One region of the Oceanisphaera sediminis genome, then DNA from elsewhere that is predicted to be linked to it. Evidence: riboswitches for the same ligand, from Rfam matches in the RefSeq annotation. Region 1 holds a riboswitch; the other holds the start of a gene.
The links. A riboswitch is a leader RNA that binds a small molecule or an ion and turns the genes downstream of it on or off. The one in region 1 is predicted to bind thiamine pyrophosphate.

Region 1 (7,481 bases):
GGCCAGCTCGGCCTGAGCGGCCGCATCGGCGCGAAAACGCTCGGTGGCCTCGGTCTGGGCATCGGTTGCATCGCTTTTCGGATCCAGCGGCGGCTGGCCCCCCTTGGGCGAAGCCAGGGTAATGGTGGCGCCCGCATCCTTGAATGCGTAATAAGGAGCGGCAAATTCTTCCAGCCAGAAACCGGTTTTCTCGCCGGTATCCCCCAGTTGGTCATGAGAGGTCAGTACCATCAAAATACGCATATCGACTCCTTGTTTATTACAGAAAGTTCGTTACAGAAAGCACGCTTATCAGGTTAGCCGACGGCACTACAGGATGACACTGTAGTCGAGGTAAGCATCTGTCTTTACGCCCGGCTCCAGAGGCAACACAGTCACCTCCCACGACACGTTACAAGTACATCCCTGTAAGGCTCGGACATGCCATCCCTGGCATGTCACGGTCGTGGGAGCTTGTCTCTGTTGCCTCTTTCTAAACTCCGAGTTGTCTGCAGACGGCGCCAACAGGCGATGCCGGAGCAGCAAGGAGGGCAAAGGGATCTGCTCAGCCGACCATCCGCGCCACGGATGGCTCGGCTGAGCCTACAGGGATGTATTTACGGCGTGTCGGCGGAGCGGGCCCTTTGGCCGATTTTCTGCTGTTATCACAACTACTTGTGACCAACAAGCAATCCATCGGAATTACGCTTACTCGGGTCGAGTCAGCCCCAGATGATCGCGCAGGGTGCTGCCTTCATATTCGGTGCGGAACAGGCCGCGGCGCTGCAGTTCAGGTACCACCTGATCGACAAAGTCCTCGATGCCGGCGGGCAGCGACGGTGGCATCAGGTTGAAACCGTCGGCACCTTCGTGGTGAAACCACAGCTCCATACGATCGGCAATAGACTCGGGCGTGCCCACCATGGTGCAGTGACCGCCACCGGCCGCCAGCCGACCCAACAGCTGCCGCACCGTGGGCTGTTCGGTCTCGATAATGCGCAGAATGGTCGCGAAGCGGCCCTTGGGCCCGGTAAAGGCATCCAGCGACGGCAACGCCGGTACCGGCGCGTCCAGCTCCCAGCCGGAGCAGTCCTGCCCCACGTAGGTACTCAGTTGGCGCAGCGAGGCGGCGGCGGGCAGCAGCTCGTCCAGCTCACGCTGCTTGGCCAGCGCCTCGGCTTCAGTAGACGCCACATAGGTCACCAGCCCCGGCATGATAGGCACATCAACCCCGCGACCGGTGGCCTGCACCCGCCGTTTGATATCGCGATAGTAATCCTGAGCGGCGGGCAAGTCGTAGGCCACGGCGTAAATGGCCTCGGCACACTTGGCCGCCAATGCTCGTCCCTGATCGGACGCGCCGGCCTGAAACAACACCGGATGACCCTGGGGCGGGCGCGGCACATTGAGCGGGCCGTCCACCAGAAAGAACTCGCCGTGGTGATTGATGGGCACCACTTTGTCGGGATCGGCATAATGGCCGGCACGATCCATCACCAGCGCATCTGTCTGCCAGGAATCCCACAGTTTGATCACCGCATCCACAAACTCCTCGGCCCGGCGATAACGCTCGGCGTGGGCCGGCATGGCCTCATAACCATGGTTGCGGGCTTCCACATCGAACATGGAGGTCACCACGTTCCAGCCCATGCGACCGTTGGATATATGATCGAGCGAGGCCATCATGCGCGCCGCATGAAAAGGCGTGAAAAAGGTGCTGGACACCGTGCTGATAAAACCGATGCGATCGGTGGCCCGGCTCATGGCGGCCATGGCCGTCAACGGCTCCAGAAACCAGTAGCTGCCGTCCGCCACATTGCCGGTAGACTGACCGTCGGCGAAGAACACCGCATCCAGCTTGCCCCGCTCGGCGGTTTGCGCCAGCCGCTCGTAATAACGAATGTCGCCCAGCTGCTCTACCGCCGAGTCGGGGTGACGCCAGGCCGCCCTGTGATGACCGCAGCCAAACAAAAACAGGTTCAGGTGCATCATGCGCTGGTCTTGATTCCGGGCCGCCATCAGTTTTTCACCAGGCCGCCGTCGACCACCAGATTCTGGCCGGTCACCGAGCGTGACCAGGGTGAGGCGAAGAACAGGGTGGCATCGGCAAACTCGGCGGGGGTCGTAACACGGCGCAACGGCGTAGCGGCGGCGATGTAATCGAACACCGCTTCGGGCGTGGCGGCCGAGGCATCGGTGGTGCGCAGCAGGCCGCCGGACACCATGTTGACGGTAATGCCGTCCGGGCCCAGATCCTGCGACAGGGTGCGGGTCAGCGACAGCAGCGCCGCCTTGGCGGCGGTGTAGTCGTGATACGGCACCACCGGGTTCTGAAACAGATTGGTGCCCACGTTGACGATGCGGCCAAAGCCCGCCTCGCGCAGACCGGGCAACGCTGCCTGGGTGGTATTGAGCGCGCCTTTGACCACGCCTTCCAGCTGCTGGTTGAGATCTTCCCAACGCAGTTGATCCGCATTGGCCCGGTCATCGCCGTTGAACGAAAAAGCCGGCAGGGCATTGTTGATGACGGTGGTGATCGGGCTGCCGAAATGTTCGCGCGCCTGGGCAAACAGCGCCTGCACCGCAGCGGCATCGGTTACGTCGGCCTGCAGTGCCAGCGCCCGACCGGGGGCTGTTGCCGCCAACTTTTCGGCGGCCTCGGCGCTGTGCAGGTAGTTGATTACCACCCGTGCGCCTTCACGCAGAAAGGCGCGTACCAGGTGTTCGCCCAGGCCACGGGCGCCGCCGGTGACCAGCACCAGTTGTTCGTTCAGATTGATGGACGTTTGCATCGCTACCTCTTGTTAGAGGCGAAGGCATGGACTGGCAGAATACGCCGATAGCCGGAAGGCTGACATCCCTTCGCCAGTATGAACTGGATCAGGTTCGACGGGTGTTATCTCAGCCCTGCCGGCCACTGGCCGCAAGACACCCCGTGTCACGCCCAGACCATAACACACCCCTGCGCGGGTTTAATAGCCCGAGAGCGTGAGGGGTGAGGGGTAAGACGTGAGGCGAAAAACCACAAGCAAGGCCGCCTGTTTCATTTTGTTTCTTTCTCCTCTCCCTTCACGTCTCACCCCTCACGTTTTTCGGAAGTTTGGTGAAAACCGCCGCTAGGTGGATAATGGCCGTCTGGATGTAATGGATAACCCGCCGAGCCGACTATGACCTCAACTATGACCGCAACTACAACCACACTGACCATCACCCGCCCCGACGACTGGCACCTGCACCTGCGCGATGGCGAACAACTCAAAGACACGGTGCGCGATGCCAGCCGTTACCTGGGCCGCGCCCTCGTGATGCCCAACCTGCTGCCGCCGGCCACCACCACAGATCTGGCACTGGCCTACTACGACCGCATCGTGGCGGTACGGCCCGAAGGCAGCCGGTTCGAGCCGCTGATGAGCCTTTATCTGACCGATAAAACCGACCCGCAGGAAATCCGCACGGCCAAGGCCACCGGCAAGATTGTGGCCTGCAAGCTCTACCCGGCCGGCGCCACCACCAACTCCGACTCCGGCGTGACCGATGTGAAAAACATCTACCCGGTGCTGGAAGTCATGCAGGAAACCGGCACCCTGCTGCTGGTTCACGGTGAAGTAACCGATCCGAGCATCGACATCTTCGACCGGGAAAAGGTGTTCCTCGACACCGTGCTGCCCGACGTGGTGCGCGACTTCCCCGGGCTTAAAATCGTGCTGGAGCACATCACCACCGAGCACGCGGTCAACTTCGTGGAACAGGCAGGCGACAACGTGGCGGCCACCATTACCGCTCACCACCTGCTGTTCAACCGCAATCACATGCTGGTGGGCGGCATTCGCCCGCACTTCTACTGCCTGCCCATTCTCAAGCGCAACACCCACCAGCAGGCGCTGGTGCGGGCCGCCACCAGCGGCAGCAAGAAATTCTTCATGGGTACCGATTCGGCGCCGCACTTCCAGCATCGCAAGGAAGCCGCCTGCGGCTGTGCCGGTGCCTACACCTCCCACGCCGCCGTGGAACTGTATGCCGAAGCCTTCGAGGAAGCCGGTGCGCTGGACAAGCTGGAAGCCTTTACCAGCCACAACGGCCCCGACTTCTACGGCCTGCCCCGCAACGCCGACACCATCACCCTGGTGAAAGAAAGCTGGACCGTCGACGCCACCCTGCCGCTGGGCGGCGATCAGCTGGTGCCGATTCGCGCCGGTGAAACCATCGACTGGATGGTGAAATAAGCCGGCCTCTGTGCTGAAAGTAAAAACGCGGCTTCGGCCGCGTTTTTTTATGTCTGCGAACAGCTAGATGTTGCCGCTGATATGGGGCCTTTGATTGACAACCATCGGCAGTCTCTCTACTCTCTTGACGCTATTCCTGGGGGAGCCTGACCGGCTGAGACTCTGCAATTTACTGCAGTAACCCTTCGAACCTGATCCGGGTAATGCCGGCGAAGGGAAGGAAATGATTGATCCTCACTCTCCCTCCCAATCTGCCCGTTGTTGCCCGGCGCCATGTAGCCAATGAATGGCTACCATCGTCATGCTTGTCCGTTACGGGCACTGACCTGTTACGGACAAAGGGAGAACAACATGCTGGACACCACCGCCGCGATTCTGTGGCTCTGCTTATTTGCCGCCGTTTTTGCCATTCCCGGCCTGCTTTATGCCCGCCGCCGGCAAGACAAGCTGGAAGACTTTATCGTGGCCCGCAACAGCCAGAGTGGCAGCGCCACCATGCTGACCCTGCTGGCCACCACCATGGGTACCTGGATCCTGTTTGGTCCGGCTCAGGCCGCCACCTGGGGCGGCATTGGCGCCATTACCGGCTATGCCCTGGGCGTGCTGGTGCCCCGGCTTATCATGATTCCGCTCGGCGGGCGCATCCGCGAGCTGATGCCCGAGGGCCACACCCTGACCGAATTCGTGCTCGGCCGCTATGGCCGCGGCATGTACGGTTTTGTGCTGGTGATCATGATGTTCTACCTGTTTATCTCGCTCACCGCCGGACTGACCGCCATCGCCCAGATGGTGGCACTGCTGGCACCGGTACCCTTGTGGGTGACCGCCGGCATCGTCATGGGCGCTACCCTGCTCTATACCCTGTACGGCGGGCTGCGGGTCACCATCTTTACCGACCGGGTGCAGATGCTGGTGATACTGCCGTTTCTGCTGCTGTTGATGATGTTTGGCTGGCAGGCCACCGGCGGGCTAACACCGATCATCGCCGGGCTGCAGGAAAAAGCCCCGCACCTGCTCAATCCGCTGGACACCACCGGCCTCAAGTCCGGCCTGACCTTTTTCATCGCGGTGGTGCTGACCGGCCTGTTTTATCAGGGTACCTGGCAGCGGGTGTTTGCCGCCCGCGACAACAAGGTGATTCGCAACGGCTTCATTCTGAGCGGCCTGATCAGCTTTCCGATTATCTTCATCATGGGGCTGTTCGGACTGGCCTTCGTGGGGCTGGATCTGCCCGGTGACGGTTCGGTCGCCCTGTTCAGCGTCTTGATGCCGAACATGCCGCTGTGGTTTGCCATCGGCCTGCTGCCCTTTGGTCTGGCGCTGATCATGAGCAGTGCCGACTCCACCATCAGCGGTCTGTCCAGCATGATGGTGGTCGACCTGCGCCGCCTGCTGCCGAACATCGGCGCCCACAAGCTGCTTGGGCTGTCGCGCTGGCTGATCGTGCTGCTGTCGATTCCGGTGCTGTTCGTCGCCTCCCAGGGTTTCAGCGTGCTGTATCTGTTCCTGCTGGCCGATTTGCTGTGCTGTGCCGCCGCCTTCCCGGTGTTCTTCGGTTTCTACAGCGCCCGCTACCAGAGCTATAACGCCGTACTCAGCACGGCGGCCGGGCTGGTAGCCGGCCTCTGGCTATTCCCGGCACCAGGCGAGCCACTCACCTATCTGCTGGAGTCCTTCCTGCTGGCCACTCTGGTGCCGGTGCTGGTGTCTTGCCTGCTGATGCTGCTGCCGAACCGTTCGGCGTTCGACTTTTCGATACTGCGCCAGCGTATTCGTAGCCTGGAAAGCTGAATCGATAAAAATGGCCGACCCGCCCGGGTCGGCTATCCTTCCGTGTTTTTATCCCATAATTAAAGCGCGAAACGGGTCGCCGAGATGCGGGCAGACGCCGGTCGGTCAACCTGTTACACTCGCGACCCTTTGGCGCTATTCACGCCATATTTATTCTTGCCACCGCCTTGTATTGCGCACCGGCGTCATACTGGAGACACCATGAAAATCATGATTCGGGGCCTGTCCCGCCTCACCACAGAAGACAAGGTACTGGCCCTGCTGGCACCTTACGGCCTGGTGCATTACTTCCACCTGGTAATGGACCCGAACACCAACAACTCCAAGGGCTTCGGCTTCGCCTTCATGCCCAACCCGGCTCAGGCCAAGGCCGCCATCAAGAGCCTGAACGGCATGGAAGTAGACGGCCAGAAAATCCGCGTCAAAAAAGCGGAAGTGAAGCCCGGGGAGAAAAACGAAAATGACCAATAACGATATTCTGCGCCGCATTCGTTATGCGCTCGACCTGCCCGACCAGCAAGCCATAACGCTGTTTGGCATGGGTGACGTGACCATCAACGAAGCGCAGTTTCTGGCCCTGCTGGCCAAGGAAGAAGACGCCAATTACCACAGCTGCAGCAACGAGCAGATTCTGGGCTTTCTGGACGGTTTGATCCTGAAAAACCGTGGCCCGCGCGAAGGTGGCCCGGCACCGCGTGCGGAACAGGCTGAACCCATCAACAATCAGGTGTTCAAGAAGCTGCGCGTGGCGCTGGAGCTGAAGGAAGAAGACATTCTCGGCCTGCTGAAGCTGGCCGGTTTTGAAGTGAGAAAGCCCGAGCTGACCTCACTGTTCCGCAAGCCCGGTCACAAGCATTATCAACCCTGTGGCGATCAGTTCCTGCGCAACTTCCTGCAGGGCCTGGCACTGCAGCGGCGGCACGGCGCCGAATAGGCAATCACTGACGCCACTGAACAGTCCTGCCCGGTCGGCCGTTTGCCGCCAACCGGGCAAGCCGCATCCGCTAGGTCGTTACCTGGCGGATCTGTTGCCAGCACAACGCTACCTGTTCGGAACGAAAGGGTTGCCGACAGCACAACTCGATATCCAGCTTTACCCACGCCGACAACGGCAACTCCACCAGCCGACCCTGCTCCAGCTCTTCCCTGACCAGACTCGCCGGCAAAAAACTGGCGCCATCCCCCTGCAGCACCAACGCCTTCAGCCCCTCGCCCAGGGCATTTTCGCATACCGGCAGACAAGGCTGTTCGCTCAACGCCGGCAGGCATTTACGCTGGATCAGCGCGCCCAGAAAAGACGTGGGCGGATACAGCAACAGGCGCAACGGCGTGTCGGCAGACAAGCCATGCAGCGGATGACCAGAGTCGTTCACCGCCGACACCAGCACCAGCCGATCCTGCCCGACTACCCGCCGTTCTACCTCGGGGCGATTGAGCATGGGGCTGGTATCGTCGCCGGAAAAACACAGCAAAAAGTCGACCGAGCCG
Region 2 (7,481 bases), on a different contig from region 1:
CGGAGATAACCGAGCAGCCGTGGCCGCCCAGTCCCTGAATGGTGTGCAAATCGGCCTGAATACCGGCACCGCCGCCCGAATCGGAGCCGGCGATGGTCCAGACGATGGGTCTTGTCATAGAAATTATTGCTCCAGTTTGTCGGCCTGGTGATACAGCTCACCGCCGCGTTTCTTGAATTCTTGTGACATCTGCGCCATGCCGGCGACCACGGTTTCGCTGTTGCCGTCCATATCGACCAGTTGCACCGCTATGGCTTCCTGGGCGGCGGCATACTCGCGCACTTCCTGAGTGATCTTCATCGAGCAGAACTTGGGTCCGCACATGGAGCAGAAGTGGGCTACCTTGCCGGATTCCTGCGGCAGGGTTTCGTCGTGATAGGCACGGGCGGTCTGCGGATCCAGCGCCAGGTTGAACTGATCTTCCCAACGGAACTCGAAGCGCGCCTTGGACATGGCGTTGTCGCGGATTTGCGCACCCGGATGGCCCTTGGCCAGATCGGCGGCGTGAGCGGCAATCTTGTAGGTGATTAGCCCCTGTTTGACGTCTTCCTTGTTCGGCAACCCTAAGTGCTCTTTCGGGGTGACGTAGCACAGCATGGCGCAACCGAACCAGCCGATCATGGCGGCACCGATGCCGGAGGTGAAGTGGTCGTAGCCGGGGGCGATATCGGTGGTCAGCGGGCCCAGGGTATAGAAGGGTGCCTCGTGGCAATGCTCCAGCTGCTCTTCCATGTTGCGCTTGATCATGTGCATCGGCACGTGGCCGGGGCCTTCGATCATCACCTGTACGTCGTATTCCCAGGCGACCTTGGTCAGCTCACCAAGAGTGTGCAGCTCGGCAAACTGGGCTTCGTCGTTGGCGTCGGCAATGGAGCCGGGACGCATGCCGTCACCCAGCGACAGCGACACATCGTAGGCGGCACAGATTTCGCAAATTTCGCGGAAATGCTCGTAGAGGAAGCTTTCCTTGTGATGGGACAGACACCACTTGGCCATGATGGAACCACCGCGCGACACGATACCGGTGACGCGCTTGGCGGTCATGGGCACGAAGCGCAGCAGCACGCCGGCGTGAATGGTGAAGTAATCCACGCCCTGCTCGGCCTGTTCGATCAGGGTGTCGCGAAACACTTCCCAGGTCAGGTCTTCGGCCACGCCGTTCACTTTTTCCAGCGCCTGGTAGATGGGGACGGTACCGATGGGCACCGGGCTGTTGCGCAGTATCCATTCGCGGGTTTCGTGAATGTAACGACCGGTAGACAGATCCATCACGTTGTCGGCACCCCAGCGGGTGGACCACACCAGCTTCTCCACTTCTTCTTCGATGCTGGAAGTCACCGCCGAGTTACCGATGTTGGCGTTGATTTTCACCAGGAAATTGCGGCCGATGATCATCGGCTCGGACTCGGCGTGGTTGATGTTGGCCGGAATGATGGCGCGGCCTTCGGCGACTTCCTTGCGCACGAATTCGGGGGTGATGGCGTCCGGCAGGTTGGCGCCGAAGTTCTGGCCCGGGTGCTGTTGCAGCAGCATCTCGTCCCGCACCCGCTCGCGGCCCATGTTCTCGCGAATGGCGATGTATTCCATCTCGGGGGTGATGATGCCTTTGCGGGCATAGTGCAGCTGGGTGACACAGGCGCCGACTTTGGCCTTGCGCGGCTTGGGCATCTGCTCGAAACGCAGGTGATCCAGGCCATCGTCGGCCATGCGCTGCTGGGTAAACTCGGAGGTAACGCCCTCCAGCTCCTCGGTGTCGTTACGCTCCAGAATCCACTGACGACGCATCTGGGGCAGACCCCGGCGTACATCCAGATCGGCATCGGGATCGCCGTAGGGACCGGCGGTGTCGTAAATCGGTACCGGCGCATTGGGCTCGAGAATGGGGTTTTCTTCGGTGCCGCCCTTGAAGCTGTCGGCCAGATGAATTTCGCGCATGCCGACCTTGATGTCCGGGCGCGAGCCTTCGATGTAGATGCGGCGGGAATTGGGGAAGTGCTCGCCTTTCAGGTTATCGATAAATGCCTGGGCCTGGCTGCGAACTTCACGACGGTTTATTTTTGACATAGCAATCTCACTTCGAATCCATTGAGGGTGAAAATGCTTGTCAGGAGTGTTGAGAAAGAACTCGGCAGAAGAGGTGTGGCGCCAAGTTCTCGCTTGCTTCCCTTACGCAGGTATTAGCCTGATCAGGTTCAACGGATCCCGCTTTCGCGGTCTCAGCCCATATAGAGCACTCCGACAAGATAGCGGCCAGTATAAACAGACCCCGCTCACAAAAGCAAAGTCATTACCGGACAATCCGGCTATAAAAAGTTAACCGCCATGAAACATTTCGGCATTGGACTCGGCCGGTTTTTATCCGACCACCAGCCCCAGCGCAAGCAGGCCGGTGAAGGCAAGCGTGCCCCGCGCGGTCAGAGCCAGCGCCCGGTTAAGCTCGGCGCCCTGGCCGGTCAGCACCAATTGAGTGGCCCGCGCCAGCGGCCAGAGCGCCAGCAAACTTACAAAGCCCGGCTCGGTCATGATGCGGGTGCCGGCCAGCACGGCGCCCCCCAGCAGCAACAACTGATAGGCCCGCGCCCGCCGCAACCCCAGCCGCAGCGCCAGGGTGTGCTTGCCGGCCTGCCGGTCGGTGTCCATGTCGCGAATGTTGTTGATATTGAGCACCGCCACCGCCAGCAGGCCGGCGGTGAGTGATGCCCAGCCGGCGGACTCGCTCAGCCGATGCTGCATCAGGTAACTGCAGCCCAGCACCGCCACCGGGCCGAAAAACACGAATACCGCCACATCGCCGAGGCCCAGATAGCCATAAGGGCGCCGGCCCAGGGTGTAACCCAGCGCCGCCAGCAAGGCACAAGACCCCAACGCCATAAATCCCAGCCAGGCACCGACATCGGGCCCCAATGCCGCCCACAGCAGTAACAGGCCCGAGCCGGTTGCCAGTGCGGCGGTTACTATCATGGCGTTACGCAGCTGATCGGGGCTCGCCAGGCCGGAGGCCAGCACTCGGGTCGGGCCGGTGCGGTTTATCGAGTCGGTACCGCGTACGCCGTCGCCATAGTCGTTGGCCAGGTTGGACAGTATCTGCAGCAACAGCGCGGTCAGCAGCGCCAGCGTCAGCACGCCGCCGTTAAAGGCGCCGGCCTGAGCGGCGGTGCCCGCGCCCAACAGCATGGAGGCCACCGCCAGAGGCAGGGTTCTGGGCCGAATCGCCAGCAGCCAGGATTGTGGTGACATATGAGTATCGCTTAGCAGTCGGATTCAAACGATTATGATAACCAAGCTCGACGGCCGCGTCCCGGTTAAAAATGGTGCTACCCCGACAACCGCGGTTACTACCTGCTAAGCCAGGGCGTGAACGAGGCCGGTCACCCCGACATGTCCAGACTCAGCCTTATCCAATGCCACGGCTAGCGTCAAGGTTTCCTTGGCATATCGGGGGTAAATCCGTATAGTCAGGCGCATATTTCGACAGGTCTTTACTTATGTTTCAAAACAACCCCCTGCTGGCCCAGCTCAAGCAACAAATCCGCGAAACCCTTCCCATTAAAGAAGGCATCGTGAAAGGTACCTCCAAAGGTTTTGGTTTTCTTGAAGTAAGCGAAAAAGAAAGCTTCTTTATTCCACCACCACAGATGAAAAAAGTGATGCATGGCGATCACATTACCGCCGTGGTGCGTACCGAAAACGAGCGCGAGCTGGTTGAGCCCGAGACCCTGATCGAAGCCGGTGTTACCCGCTTTGTGGCCCGGGTGAAGTGGTTCCGTGACCGGCTCAATATCGTGCCCGATCATCCGTTGATGAAAGATGCCATCAAGGCACGCGCCATCAAGGGGTTGGACGAAAAGAGCCTGAAAGAAGGCGACTGGGTACTGGGCGAAATGACCCGCCACGCCCTGAAAGACAACAAAGGCTTTTTCGCCAGCGTGGTGGAAGTGATTGCCGGCGTAGAAGACCCCATCGCTCCCTGGTGGGTGGTGCTGGCCCGCAACAAGCTGGCCAACCAGGCGCCGGAAGACAGGGCCGAGTGGCAAACGCTGGAAGAAACCCTGCCGCGTCAGGATCTTACCGATATGCCCTTCTTCACCATCGATGGCGAATCCACCCTGGATATGGATGATGCCCTGAGCGTGAAAAAGCTGGATAACGCCTGGGAACTGACCGTTGCCATCGCCGACCCCACCGCCTATGTTGCCCACAACAGCGAAATGGACCGCGTCGCCGCCGAGCGCGCCTTTACCGTTTATCTCCCCGGCCGCAACATTCCCATGCTGCCCCGCACCCTGGCCGACGAACTCTGTTCGCTGCAGGAAGGGGTAGAGCGTCCGGCCCTGTGTGCCCGCCTGCAGATCGACTTTGACGGCAAGGTGTCCGACAAGGCCGACTTCTTCGCCGCCCACATTCGCTCCCAGGCCCGCTTAAGCTACGATCAGGTCTCCGACTGGGTCGAGCAAATCGGCGACTGGCAGCCCGGCAGCGAAGTCATTGCCGAGCAGCTGCGTGAGCTGACCGCCCTGACCCATGCCCGCAGCGCCTGGCGCAGCAAGCACGCCATCGTGTTCAAGGACAGACCCGATTACCGCTTTGCGCTCGACGAAGACAGCAACGTCACGGCCATTCTGGTCGATCACCGTCGCATCGCCAACCAGATGGTAGAAGAGGCGATGATCGCCGCCAACCTGTCTTGCGGCAACTGGCTGACCGAACATGCCGGCACCGGTATCTTCAACGTGCACGCCGGTTTTGACAGTGAAAAAATGGAAGGCCTGGTCGAACTGCTGCAGACCCACGAAGCCCCCTTCGAGCCTGACACCCTGTCGAGCCTGGAAGGCTTCTGTGCCCTGCGCCGCTGGCTGGATGCCCGCGACACCAGTTATCTGGACAGTCGCACCCGTCGTTACCAGTCGTTTGCCGCCATGAGCGCCACCCCGGGTGAGCACTTTGGCCTGGGCCTGACCGCCTACGCCACCTGGACCTCGCCGATTCGTAAATACGGCGACATCGTCAACCACCGTCTGATCAAGGCCATTCTTGCCGAGCAGGAACATGGCGTGCATGCACCCAGTGACGAACTGGCCGTTCACCTGTCCGAGCAGCGCCGCATGCATCGCCGGGCCGAGCGCGATATCGCCGACTGGCTGTATGTGCGTTATCTGCAGCCGGCCGTGGCCGAAGGCAAGGTGTTCGATGCCGAAGTGGTCGATATCGGTCGCGGTGGCGTCAAGCTGCGCCTGCAGGAAAACGGTGCCGTGGTGTTCATGCCTTCCTCGCTGATCCTGGCCAACCGGGATCGACTGGAATGCAGCTGGGACGATGGCCGGGTTTACCTGGACAAGGCCCCGCTGTACGAGCTGGGTCAGGCGGTACAGGTGATCATCACCGAAGCGATTGAAGACACCCGCTCCTTGATCGCCAAGCCGGCACAGCCGATTTCACCGGTCGCCCCGCAATAAGGCGTTCGGTAAACAGCTGACGTAAAAAGGGCCTGCAGATGCAGGCCCTTTTTGTTATACCAATCCCCCTAAACAAATGATCTATTCCATTTTTGTATAAAAGTCGAACAAAGGGCCCGCTCCGCCGACTCGCCGTGGGACGTGACACTCACTGCTTTAGCCCACTGCGAACATTCACTGGATGTTCGATCAGACGAAAGCACTTCGTCACGGCAGCAAGCTGCCCCCTCTAGGCTCAGCCGCGCCATCCGTGGCGCGAATGGTCGGCTGAGCAGATCCCTTTGTCCTCCTTGATGCATCGGTGTTGCCTCTGATCCCGAGGTTAAAATGATCAGATGTTTATTCAAATTGGTATGAATCGGACTCGATAGATCCACCCTTGCTTTCATATACCTTAAACGAATAAAAAACTTAGTTTAAATACTCTATAAGCATATTAAACTCGGGTACATCATCTTTGAGTCCCTGGAGTTCATCATGCGCAAATCTCTTCTGGCTTCCCTGCTGTTTGCTGCCGGGTTAAGCACCGCCGTCCCCCTTCAGGCAAAAGAACTGCTCAACAGCAGCTACGACATCGCCCGCGAGCTGTTTGCCGAGATCAACCCGGTGTTCGCCGAACACTGGGAGCAGAAGACCGGTGAAACCCTGGAAATCAAACAGTCTCATGCCGGCTCCTCCCGCCAGGCACAGGCCATTCTGCAGGGCCTGCGTGCCGATGTGGTCACCTATAACCAGGTGACCGACGTCGATGTGCTGCACCAGAAAGGCCAGCTGATCCCCGCCGACTGGAAAGCTCGTCTGCCCAACGATAGCTCGCCCTATTTCTCCACCATGGCGTTTCTGGTGCGTGAAGGTAACCCCAAGAATATTCAAGGCTGGGACGACCTGACCCGGGACGACGTGCAGCTGGTGTTCCCCAACCCCAAGACTTCCGGTAACGGCCGTTATACCTATCTGGCCGCCTGGGGCGCCGCCCACCAGCAGTTTGACGGCGATGAAGACAAGATTCGCGAGCACATGGGCAAACTGATCAAACAGGTGGCGGTATTCGACACCGGCGGCCGTGGCGCCACCACTACCTTTGTGGAGCGTGGCATCGGTGATGTGCTGATCACCTTCGAGTCGGAAGTGAACAACATCAGCACACTGAACCCACAAGCGGGTTATCAGGTGGTGGTGCCGCCGGTCGACGTGCTGGCCGAGTTTCCGGTGACCTGGATTGACCGCAACGTGGAGCGTAACGGCACCGCCGAACAGGCCAAGGCCTATCTGGAGTTTTTATACACTCCCGAAGCCCAGCGCATTCTCGCCGGTTACTACTACCGGGTACATAACGACACGGTTGCCGCCGAAGTGGCAGACAAATTCCCTGCCACCGAACTGTTCAAGGTAGAAGACATCTTCGGCAGCTGGGAGCAGGCCATGGCCGCCCACTTCGCCAACGGTGGCAGCCTGGATCAACTGCAGGCTCAGGGACGCTAAACCATGGCGGCGCTGTTGGGTTCATCCAAGCGGGTACTACCGGGTTTTACCCTGAGTCTGGGCACCAGCCTGCTGTTCGTCAGCCTGATTATCCTGCTGCCGCTCACCGGGCTGATACTGAATACCAGCCAGATGGGCTGGGCACAGTACTGGCAGGTCATCAGTGACCCCAGAGTGGTGGCCACCTACAAGGTCACCGCCAGCGCCGCCGCCGCCGCCAGCCTGTTCAACATGGTGTTTGGCCTGTTAATGGCCTGGATTCTGACCCGTTACCGTTTTCCGTGCCGGGCCCTGCTCGACGGTCTGATGGATCTGCCCTTTGCCCTGCCTACGGCGGTGGCCGGCCTGACGCTGGCCTCGCTGTTTGCCACCAACGGCTGGTACGGCGAATGGCTGGCCGATCTGGGCATCAAGGTGTCTTACACCTGGGTTGGCATCGTCATCGCCATGGTCTTTACCAGCGTGCCCTTTGTGGTGCGTACCGTGCAGCCGGTGCTGGAAGATCTGGGACCGGAATACGAAGAGGCGGCCGCCACCCTGGGCGCC

Region 2: it holds a riboswitch for thiamine pyrophosphate, as region 1 does, so the genes downstream of both, thiC (phosphomethylpyrimidine synthase ThiC) here and ABD827_RS00315 (3-oxoacyl-ACP reductase) in region 1, are expected to answer to the same signal.

What each region holds. Positions count from the first base shown of each region.
Region 1 is NZ_BAABDS010000001.1:77,787-85,267, forward strand. It holds gene ABD827_RS00305 (type 1 glutamine amidotransferase domain-containing protein) at 1-243, opposite strand, end outside; gene ABD827_RS00310 (LLM class flavin-dependent oxidoreductase) at 688-1,971, opposite strand; gene ABD827_RS00315 (3-oxoacyl-ACP reductase) at 1,998-2,771, opposite strand; TPP riboswitch at 2,820-2,925, opposite strand; gene pyrC (dihydroorotase) at 3,159-4,202, shown strand; TPP riboswitch at 4,331-4,437, shown strand; gene ABD827_RS00325 (sodium:solute symporter family protein) at 4,554-5,993, shown strand; gene ABD827_RS00330 (RNA recognition motif domain-containing protein) at 6,195-6,464, shown strand; gene ABD827_RS00335 (YehS family protein) at 6,454-6,927, shown strand; gene ABD827_RS00340 (LysR family transcriptional regulator) at 6,998-7,481, opposite strand, start outside.
Region 2 is NZ_BAABDS010000039.1:196,481-203,961, forward strand. It holds gene thiE (thiamine phosphate synthase) at 1-118, opposite strand, end outside; gene thiC (phosphomethylpyrimidine synthase ThiC) at 124-2,064, opposite strand; TPP riboswitch at 2,145-2,248, opposite strand; gene menA (1,4-dihydroxy-2-naphthoate octaprenyltransferase) at 2,356-3,237, opposite strand; gene ABD827_RS14610 (exoribonuclease II) at 3,486-5,453, shown strand; gene cysP (thiosulfate ABC transporter substrate-binding protein CysP) at 5,931-6,935, shown strand; gene cysT (sulfate/thiosulfate ABC transporter permease CysT) at 6,939-7,481, shown strand, end outside.